Regions from separate parts of the Solibacillus sp. FSL W8-0372 genome, predicted to be linked through region 1. Evidence: predicted binding sites of a transcription regulator. Region 1 holds the regulator's gene; the other holds the start of a gene.
What was found. Region 1 encodes LexA, which represses DNA repair genes until DNA is damaged. Its sites were predicted from a motif close to CGAACATATGTTCG; they were not measured.

Region 1 (5,695 bases):
AGATCAGTGCCATCTTGAACTTTTAAATAATTCCAACCATAAGATTCAAAACGCTTTTGGATGTTTTCTGAGAATGACTTTTCCAGATCACCATCAAGTGAAATATCATTTGAATCATATAGCACAATCAACTTATCCAATTTCAAGTGTCCTGCAAGTGAAATCGCTTCTGCAGCAACACCTTCCATTAAATCACCATCGCCACATAGCGCAAATGTATAGTGGTCTACAATATCTAAACCTGGCTTATTGTATGTTGCAGCTAGATGACGCTCAGCCATTGCCATACCTACTGACATCGCAATACCTTGCCCTAATGGACCTGTAGTTGCTTCAACACCTACTGTATGACCATATTCCGGATGTCCTGGAGTTTTAGAATTCCACTGGCGGAAATTTTTTATCTCTTCCATCTCTAAACCATATCCACCTAAGTGCAATAAACTATATAAAAGCATTGAGCCATGTCCAGCCGATAATACAAAGCGGTCACGATTGTACCAATTTGGATTTTGTGGGTTATGACGTAATTGCTTCGTCCATAAAGTATAAGCCATTGGAGCTGCACCCATTGGTAAACCTGGGTGACCTGAGTTTGCCTTCTCTATTGCATCGATTGATAATGTACGGATTGCGCTAATTGCTAACTGATCCATCTGTTGTGTCATTGTGTGACATCCTTTCTCGTACGATAATTCTACATCCTATAGTTTAGACAAATTCCCCTAAGAAAACAATCTTTTCTAATTGAGTTTATTAAAATATGTCATACTTTATAAGAAATGTGTCATATTATTAAACATTCTAATTTAGAAAGTTTTTTTGCGATTTTATTTGTTTTAATTTTTCTGGCGTTACATCATTGCCTTCTTCATCAATCACTTTCATATGTTCTATCGTATCGCGCATAGTCGAACGGAATGTGTCTAAATATTCCTTGCGGAGTGCTGTACGTTCCTTTGCTAATTCTTCCGTTAACTTTCCTTCTTTTGCTAATTTAGAAAGCTCATTAATACGAGCCAATTTTTCTTTTGATAACATTTCAATCTCACCTTTCTACATACCAATAATACAAAGGTATAAAAAAAAGACTGGAAGGGCAAGTAAAAACGCTTTGAAAGTAACTACTCTTACAGCGTAAAAACATTGAAATAATAAGGTTTGAGCTAAAAACATGACATAACTTTACTATGTAATGCATTAAACTTAAGTTTATAATCACTAATTTATTCCTCATCACTATAAAAAAGCGCTTTTTCTGATGCGTGAAAAATCGGTATCCGATCCGGGTACGCTTTCCATGGGAATGACCTAAGTCTGTCGTCTTAGACGTTGGTTCTCCTGCGATTACTCGTCGCAAAATAAATTTCCCTGTTCCCATTGGAGTCGGACCCTTCCCTTCAACCAATTTTAAATAGAGTCAATTTTTTTCATACATGTTATGCTCACTACAGAGCTTTTCTACTTAAGTCCTAGTCGCCTCATCTAAAATAAATGCAAATTTTTCGGTATTGTCATCTGCTTCAATAATAATGCCAAATACAGTAACGGCATCATTATTAACTTCAACATCAGTAAGCTTGTTAGTCATCCTTTCAAAAACCTTAGAATTCATTTTAATTTTTTTTACGTGCTTACCTTGTGAATTTAAATAGTCCAGATCTTTACGAATTTGTTCTAATAATACGTCCAAAATATCACCTCCTAAAACTTTAATACCTTCTGATTCATATCATTCCACAAACTAAATAAATCATAATAAAAAGCCACGCTCAAATGAACGTGACTCTTCTGTAATACTTTAGTTAATTTTTATAATTGCTATAGAATTCCTGTAATTGTGTTGCGATATTCTTAAGGACAATTTTAATCTTCAAAATGCTCCATATATTCAATATATCGTCTATGTACTGTTGCTTTACTTATGGGTATACCCAAGCCTGATATGGTAGTGGCTATTTCAGCAAACGTTAAGCCTTTTTGACGGAGCTGAACAATTTCTTCAACTGGTACATCCTTTCGTTCGCGACCTTCAATATTCCCACGGTTTTTTAAATTATTTTGGGGTTGATACCCATTTTCTACTGCTCGACGCATTCCACGACGAATTTTAGCATTGTGCATACGACGCTGATACTCTTCAACTACAGCCAATATTTCAAGCAGCATCGTATCCATCTCATTTAATACTACAGGACCAGCATCATTCAATGTATAAACAGTCGCTTCGTATTTTTGTAATAGATGGAGAACTGCCATTCTTGCATTCCCTCGTCCTAAACGTGTTTCATCCTGTACAAATAACGATTTGATTTTATTTTCCCTCATATAATCGAGCATATCCAGTAATCCATCACGTTCCACGTCATAGCCGCTATGTTGATCCGTAAAAATCTCTACTTCTTTAAAACCGAATGCGCCTGCATATTTCGTAAGTTCCTCTTTCTGACGCAGCAACGATGTTTCTTGCGCACTTTTTTCGGTACTGACACGGCAATAAATAACTGCTTTAGTTTTTGTCATTATTATCTCTCGCTACCTTAATTGTCGACACATCGGATGATTCATTCAACTGAACAATATATTGGGCTTCCTTTTCAACTGGTACAACCAATATTTGTCCTGAAACAACTTTTCCATCTCGTAGACCATTTTCTTTTTTCACTTTGTTTATCCAATCATGCGTTGCCATTTTACCACGATAATGGTCTGCAAGCGACCATAAAGTATCTCCTTGTTCGATAGATACTTGTTCGTATAATTCTATATTATCGTCTTTATGGAATATTAATACCAATAATAGAATAGAAAACATGAGAAACATTGATGTGAAGCTGTTTAATTTAATTTTTTTCATAATAAATACCCCTCTTTTCGAATATACGTTCGGAATGTTTGTTCCCATAATAATACGAACATATGTTTTTGTCAACCGTTTTTTCGAACTTATGTTTGCATTCGTGTTCGCATACTGCTATACTTACACTAAGAAAAATAGCATGATAAAGAGGTGAGTTAGTTGACACAAAAAATTTCCAAGCGACAAGAAGCTATTCTAACTTTTATAAAAGAGGAAGTTCGTTCAAAAGGCTATCCGCCTTCAGTTCGTGAAATTGGAGAGGCAGTAGGTTTAGCTTCTAGTTCAACTGTCCACGGGCATTTAGCTCGATTAGAAAGTAAAGGGCTTATACGTCGCGACCCTACTAAACCGCGTGCCATTGAAATTTTAGATCAAGAAGAGCTATCAATAGCTAAGCAAGGTGTAATTCACGTACCATTAATCGGTAAAGTTACAGCTGGTTTACCTATTTCAGCTATTGAAGATATCCAAGAATATTTCCCGCTGCCCGATGCATATGGATCATCAGAAGATGAGTTATTTATGCTTGAAATAATGGGTGAATCAATGATTGAAGCAGGCATATTAAATGGGGATTACGTTATCGTCAAGAAAACTTCTACTGCAAGCAATGGAGAAATTGTTGTTGCAATGACCGAAGAAGATGAGGCGACTGTGAAGCGTTTCTACAAAGAAAAAACTCATTTCCGTCTACAACCTGAAAACAGTTCAATGGAGCCGATTATTGTTAATCAAGTATCAATTTTAGGTAAAGTAGTAGGGCTATATCGAAATATTCATTAATTAAAAGCTTGCCATTCTAATAGAATCGGCAAGCTTTTTCTTTTTCAAACAAAAAACCCAGCCGAAATCGACTGGGTCCTCCTTTATTTTTTACATGCATTTATAAAACTACTAAATAAACGTTGTGCATAAATATCACCGTTTGGTGCCAACTCTTCAGGGTGCCACTGTACAGCCACACAATATGGATGGGATTCGTGCTCTATTCCCTCAATTATACCGTCTTTTGCAACAGCCGATGTGATCAGACCTTTCCCTAATTTCCCTACTGACTGGTGATGGAAAGTATTCACACGAAATGATTCTTCTCCAAAAATAGCTTTAAACTTTGGTGTTTTCACATCAACAGTGTGGGCTAATTCTCCGCGCTTGGATGGTTGCTTATGTTGGACTATATTTTCCACCTGTGATGGAATATCCTGAATAATCGTACCTCCAAAGGCTACATTCATAATCTGCTGTCCTCGGCAAATACCTAGAATGGGCATTTGTCTTTTAAATGCTTCATTCATTAATAAAAGATCACTGTCATCACGCTTTCGTACTACACTCCCGATATTACGATGCGGCTCTTCATTAAATAATAACGGATCGATATCCGCACCACCAATTAATACAATACCATCAACAATATCCAATAAAGCCTCAACATTTCCTTTCGTCGCATTCGGAATACAAATCGGAATTCCCCCTGCTTGTTCAATTGATGTTAAATAGACATTATTAATATCCATTTTCTTGTCAAAGTCATACATCGTTAATCCAATAATCGGCTTCATTTTCTATCCCCTTAAAGTTAAAAAATAATTCAAATATTTTAAATTATACTATTATATCGCCTTAAATGACTACTAAAATTTACAAATAAAGGGGCTGCTAAATGCAGACCCTGTTTGACTAAACAATTTCAAGTTGTTTTATAAAATATTCCTTAATTTCTTTCCAATTATGGACGCTTGTATATCCTTCTTCTGCCCGATTGTATGGCATTGAATACAATAGTCCTGTTCCTTTAAATGCCGCAAGTTGTCTTGGACTGTCGTCAATTAAATAATCGGTATGTATAACTGCTTTATTTCCGCAAAATACAATATTTTGTGTTTTAATGAATGGAAAATGCTTGATTAGCCAATCATATTTGGCTGTGAATGATCCCGGTACATCCATTGCAGCAGTAGCTATAAAGATTTCATAATGCTCCTGCAGCTCCTGAATGACTTCAATTGCATCTTCATCCAGTAAGTCCAAATCACGGAAATAATCTGGCTCATTTAATAGTGCAAATAGTTTCTTCGCATCTTCACGTGGTAAATCACGCTGCGTAGTTAATAAAAATTCCTCGTCCGTAAAGGAAGTGCCAAAATTCTCATTGTAAGTAATACGTAACTTAGAATAAAAGTCAGCTAAAACCTGGTCCATATCAATCGCAATACTTTTCTTCATATAATTTCCTCCTTGAAATTTCCTAATTTAAGTTTATACAATTATATCGTGAAATAACAAGGTATTACTCTCCACAACTAACAACGAACATATTTGCGTTTAAATCCGATACGCCCTTTTTCAACTTGCTTTACAATTTCTGCATACGCGTGTACTTTTCCAGGCTTTTTTCCTTTATGCTTAATTTCTACCTCACCAATATCCTCTGCAATTTGCAACGCCTCATTATGTAATGGCTTAAAAGAAATACCGACAGTCATTACAAAGTTATTCATCGCAACTTGTGTACGTGGTGGTACTAGGTGGATATTTTGTTTTACCTGTTCAAGCATTTCCTTCATTTTCTGAACTGAGAACTCCTCATCTTTTCTATTACCGAGGAGCCAGCAATAACAATGCCAGCCAGCAGACATTTTCAGCTCTTCTCCACTTGCAATCCATTTATCGCTTACTTGTTGGGCAATCTCAGATTCCGCTAATGTAACTGCAACAATATAATCAGATATCATATAAAAATAGGCCTGCTCAATCCATCGATTATAATCTGCTTCCGACATTGCTTTTGAATCTGCGATGATTCCGGCAAAATACATCGCATCATAGTTCCCA
Region 2 (5,695 bases), 710 kb from region 1:
TGTCATCATCATCGGACGGCGATTATGAATAGCAATCATATTAAAGTTATAAGACACTTGTAAATCCGTTGATTTTAATAAAAAGTTTAAAATACCTTGTGCCTGTACATCTTTTTTTAATTCCACGACGATGCGCATTCCATCACGGTCAGATTCATCACGAATTTCCGAAATACCATCTAAACGACGGTCATTCACACGCAATTCATCCATTTTACGAATCATATTTGCTTTATTCACTTCGTATGGAATTTCCGAAATAATAATTTGCTCTTTATTCCCTTTTAACTGCTCGATTTCTGTGCGGGAACGAACTATAATTTTCCCTTTTCCTGTTTCATATGCCTTTTTGATGCCATCGACACCTTGTATAATGCCACCTGTCGGGAAATCAGGTCCTTTAATAACTGTCATCAGTTCATCGACTGTACAGTTTTGATTGTCTAAACGCATTAACACAGCATCAAGGGCTTCTTGTAAGTTATGTGGAGGGATGTCTGTCGCATAACCGGCAGATATCCCGGTAGCGCCATTTACCAACAGATTCGGAAAGCGTGATGGTAAAACAGTTGGTTCCATATCCTGATCATCAAAGTTTGGTACGAATTCAACCGTATTTTTATTGATATCACGCAATAGCTCTGCAGCAATGGCCGATAGACGTGCTTCTGTATAACGCATCGCAGCCGGCGGGTCTCCGTCGACCGACCCGTTGTTACCGTGCATTTCAATTAACATGTGACGGCTTTTCCAATCTTGACTCATTCGGACCATCGCATCATACACAGAAGTATCTCCGTGCGGATGGTAGTTACCGATTACATTTCCGACCGTTTTTGCCGATTTACGGAATGGTTTGTCAAAAGTATTACCTTCATGGAACATCGCATATAATATACGGCGTTGTACTGGTTTTAAACCATCGCGTGTGTCCGGCAATGCACGGTCTTGAATAATATATTTTGAATAGCGACCAAAACGGTCACCCATTACTTCTTCTAATGGTAAGTCCTGAAATTTTTCAACAAAACTCATTTGTCTTTTGCCTCCTCATGCTGGATGAATTCATTTTCTAAAATGCTTGCATCCTCTTCCATGCCGAAGTTGACGTTTGATTCAATCCATTTACGACGGGGTTCTACTTTATCACCCATTAATGTAGTAATACGACGTTCCGCACGTGCACCATCTTCAATTTTTACACGAATTAATGTACGTGTTTCCGGATTCATCGTTGTATCCCAAAGCTGGTCAGCATTCATCTCACCTAATCCTTTATAGCGTTGGATAACGTAGCCTTTACCAATTTTCTGCGTAGCGGCACTAAGCTCCTGCTCTGTCCAGGCATATACAAGTTCCTGCTTCTTCCCGGAACCTTTCGACACTTTATACAATGGTGGTAATGCTATGTAGACTTTACCAGCTTCGATTAAAGGACGCATATAGCGATAGAAAAATGTAAGTAAAAGTACTTGAATATGTGCGCCATCTGTATCGGCATCCGTCATAATGACTACTTTATCGTAGCAGGCATCTTCCACATTGAAATCCGCGCCGACACCCGCACCAATTGTATGGATAATCGTAGCGATTTCCTCGTTTTTCATAATGTCCTGCAGCTTAGCCTTTTCGGTATTGATAACTTTACCACGTAAAGGCAAAATAGCTTGGAATGTACGATCCCGACCTTGTTTCGCAGAACCGCCGGCAGAATCACCCTCTACTAAATACAGCTCGTTTCTTGCTGCATTTTTCGATTGTGCAGGTGTTAACTTACCTGATAGCAATGTACTCGACTTTTTCTTTTTCCCGTTTCTTGCGTCATCACGTGCTTTACGGGCTGCTTCACGAACTTGGTGTGCACGAATCGCCTTTCGAACTAAAGATGCCGAAAGCTCTGCATTTTCCTCCAGTACATACAATAACTTTTCAGAAACCACTGTATCAACGACATAACGCGCCTCGGATGTACCGAGTTTGCCTTTCGTCTGACCTTCAAACTGGAGCAAATTCTCTGGAATACGTACTGAAACAATCGCAGTTAAACCTTCGCGAATGTCAACGCCCTCCAAGTTTTTATCTTTTTCTTTTAATAGACCAATTTTTCTTGCATATTCATTAAACACCCGTGTTAAAGCAGACTTCGCACCTGTTTCATGTGTTCCACCATCTCGAGTACGAACATTGTTTACGAATGAAAGAATCGTTTCGGAATAGCCGTCATTAAATTGCAGGGCAAATTCCACTTCAATTTCCTGAAGTATACCTTCCACATATTTAACAGGATGCAGAACATCTTTTTCTTCATTTAAGTAAGCAACAAATGCTTCAATACCATTTTCATAGAAGAACACTTCATGTTGTCCTTCAACACGCTCATCGATCAATTCTATTTTTAAACCTTTTAATAAAAATGCTGATTCTCGCAGGCGCTCTGCCAGCGTGTCGTAATTATACTTTGTAGCTGAGAAAATCGATGAATCAGGCAGGAAGTGCACTAATGTACCTGTTTCCTTTGTATTTCCAATCATATCAAGTGATGTTGCCGGTTTACCGCCCTGTTCGAAGCGTTGACGATAGATTTGCCCGTCACGGTAAATTGTCACTTCTAAAAATGTGGACAACGCATTTACGACTGATGAACCTACACCATGTAAACCACCACTCGTTTTATAGCCGCCTTGTCCAAATTTACCACCTGCATGGAGTACTGTAAAAATAATTTCCGGAGTTGGCTTACCCATTTTATGCATACCTGTAGGCATACCACGACCATGGTCTCGTACGCTAATACTATTATCTTCATGAATCTTCACGATGATATGATTACCAAATCCAGCAAGCGCTTCATCCACTGCGTTATCTACAATTTCATACACTAAGTGGTGAAGACCTCGACTATCTGTAGAACCAATATACATCCCTGGTCTTTTACGTACGGCTTCTAAACCTTCTAATACTTGAATGGCATCTTCATTATAAGACATGCCTGATTGATTTTTAACCAAATGCAATCCCCTCCAAAAAATACAAACAAACGTTCTATTTACTACCTAATCGTACTTTCAAATATGCATGATGTCAATGTTTGAGCGTACTTTTTTAGGCTTTGCAAAGACTAATTGTATCATCAAAAACCGACGTTTAAAAGCCTATCCTTTAATAGTTGATGTACAAATGTAACTTTTTTCCTGTTTACTTCATAAAATTGCGAAAAAATAATACCTCTTTCCTTCTATTAAAAAACATTGTAGAATATTCATAACATACTATTAGTACCAACTAATAATTCTGATATTTGAAAGGAGCACAACTTCTTGATCAACGCTTTAATAATTATTTGTGCTTATTTAATCGGTTCCATCCCATCTGCATTATGGATAGGGAAAATTTTTTATAAAACAGATATCCGTAAGCAAGGCAGCGGAAATTTAGGCACTACGAATACATTTAGAGTTCTAGGTAAAAAACCTGGAATTGCTGTCCTACTAATTGATATTTTTAAAGGAACAGCAGCCGTTTTGTTGCCACTGTTAGCTGTTTTCAGTGATAGCACTGTTCATCCGCTTATTCTTGGTATCGTTGCAGCTGCGGGGCATATGTTCCCGATATTCGCTAGCTTCCGCGGCGGTAAGGCCGTAGCTACAAGTGCAGGTATCATTTTAGGCTATAATTTGCCATTATTCATTGTTTTACTTATTGTATTTATTATTTCATTAAAGACAACAAAAATGGTGAGCTTAACGTCAATGATTGCTTCTACAGTGGCGATCATCTATGTAACGATTAATTGGATTGTTACAGGTGAATATGCCCTCTTTATTTTAGTAGCAATTTTAGCTTCCTTTATCTTTTATCGTCACCGAGAGAATATTATACGCATTAAAAACGGAACTGAACCAAAAATTAAAGGTTTTTAACATCCAGGCTGAAGGGTTATACTTTCAGCCTTTTTTGGTTCATTTAAGCAGGCGCGGGCTTTGTAAGTTTTTTTCATTTCCTGCATAATGACTATAGAGGTGAATTGTATGGAAATTAAATTAACAGAAAAAGCAGTCGAATGGTTTAAAGAAGAAATGGAAATAGAACATGGGGACTATATTCGCTTTTACGCACGCTATGGCGGCTCATCTCCCTTTCATGAAGGCTTTTCGTTAGGAATGACACGTGAGGAGCCACATGAAATAGGGATAGAAACTGTTATAGAGAATGTACACTTCTTTATTGAAAAGTCAGATGAATGGTTTTTTAATCACCACAATCTAATTGTAGACGTCGACGAGTCAATGGACGAGTTACGCTATTCCTATGAAAAATAGCCTTAAAAAGTAATAATATTTTAAATATATTGTAAATCCGTTTTTCACCCTTGTAATCGCTATAATGTGTAAAGATGATATTGACTACAAGAAGAGGGATTACAATTGAACGTGAAACAAGGATTTTATTGGCGCTGCCTATTTTTTATCGCAGGTATTATCGTTTTATCATTAGGTGTTGCCTTAACGATTAAAGGACAAACAATTGGAGTAGGTTCATGGGACGTGCTCCATATAGGACTTTATAAAAATCTCGGATTAACAATCGGGACTTGGTCCATCATTATCGGGTTACTTATTTTAGCGATTGACTCGATGTTATCTAAAAGATTACCGAAAATAGGTACTTATTTAGATATGTTTTTAACAGGTATTTTTATTGATATCTTTTTGTATGTGCTACCTCATGCTCACAACCTTTTGGAACAAACTTTATCGTTTGTCGTGGGAATTGTATTACTAGGTATCGGTTGTGGCATGTATATGGTAGCTAACCTCGGTGTCGGACCACGCGATACATTAATGCTATTATTAGTCCGTCGTTTAGGCTGGAGCGTGAACCGTGCACGTACGACAATGGAAGTATCAGTTGCTGTTATTGGCTTCCTATTAGGCGGTCCTGTTGGCGTAGGAACAGTAATTATGGCATTCGGCTTAGGGCCCGTTGTTCAGTGGGCTTTAAAATGGAATGAAAAACTGTTTTACCGTGCAGCAGGTGTAGAAAGCGCCGTAATTTAAATTGTGATGAAAGCGAACTTATTAAGTTTGCTTTCTTTTTTTATAAACAATTGTGACAATATTCAAAAAATACTTTCAGAATTTGAATAAATCAAGCATAGTAGTAATTGGAGGTGTTTTTTATGATAAAAATCGAAAATGTCCATCTTTACCGCAATGAAAAAGTAATTTTGAATAATTTAGACTGGCATGTACAAAAAGGACAGCATTGGGCCATTTTAGGCTTGAACGGTTCAGGAAAAACAACCTTGTTAAAAGTAATCAACGGCTATATTTGGCCGAACAATGGTAAAGTGCAAGTACTAGGTGAAACTTTCGGCAATACATATATCCCTACTCTCCGAACACGCATCGGCTGGGTAAGCAATGCAATGATTGACAGCTTCAACTGGCAGGATAATGCCATTGAAATTGTGCTTAGCGGAAAATTCGGTGCGCTCCGTCTATTTAATGACGTGTCCGATACAGAAATTGAGCAGGCACTATCCTTTATGAGACAGTTTCACTGCGATCATTTGGCGAATAAATCTTTTGAGCATTTATCGCAAGGTGAACGACAACGTGTACAAATTGCACGTGCTTTAATGGCAGAACCAGAAATATTAATATTGGATGAACCATGCGGCGGACTCGATCTT

Region 2: a site for LexA is predicted at 3,031-3,044, ahead of parE (DNA topoisomerase IV subunit B). Genes of this name have one in related genera too.

The regions. Positions count from the first base shown of each region.
Region 1 is NZ_CP150204.1:2,478,511-2,484,205, forward strand. It holds gene tkt (transketolase) at 1-668, opposite strand, end outside; gene MKY13_RS12625 (DUF896 domain-containing protein) at 805-1,041, opposite strand; gene MKY13_RS12630 (lactate dehydrogenase) at 1,466-1,693, opposite strand; gene MKY13_RS12635 (recombinase family protein) at 1,867-2,523, opposite strand; gene MKY13_RS12640 (LysM peptidoglycan-binding domain-containing protein) at 2,510-2,857, opposite strand; gene lexA (transcriptional repressor LexA) at 3,020-3,643, shown strand; gene MKY13_RS12650 (gamma-glutamyl-gamma-aminobutyrate hydrolase family protein) at 3,727-4,422, opposite strand; gene MKY13_RS12655 (5'-3'-deoxyribonucleotidase) at 4,541-5,086, opposite strand; gene MKY13_RS12660 (DNA alkylation repair protein) at 5,164-5,695, opposite strand, start outside.
Region 2 is NZ_CP150204.1:1,764,934-1,770,628, reverse strand. It holds gene parC (DNA topoisomerase IV subunit A) at 1-1,035, opposite strand, end outside; gene parE (DNA topoisomerase IV subunit B) at 1,032-3,008, opposite strand; gene plsY (glycerol-3-phosphate 1-O-acyltransferase PlsY) at 3,318-3,920, shown strand; gene MKY13_RS08685 (HesB/YadR/YfhF family protein) at 4,029-4,319, shown strand; gene MKY13_RS08680 (YitT family protein) at 4,431-5,057, shown strand; gene MKY13_RS08675 (ABC transporter ATP-binding protein) at 5,180-5,695, shown strand, end outside.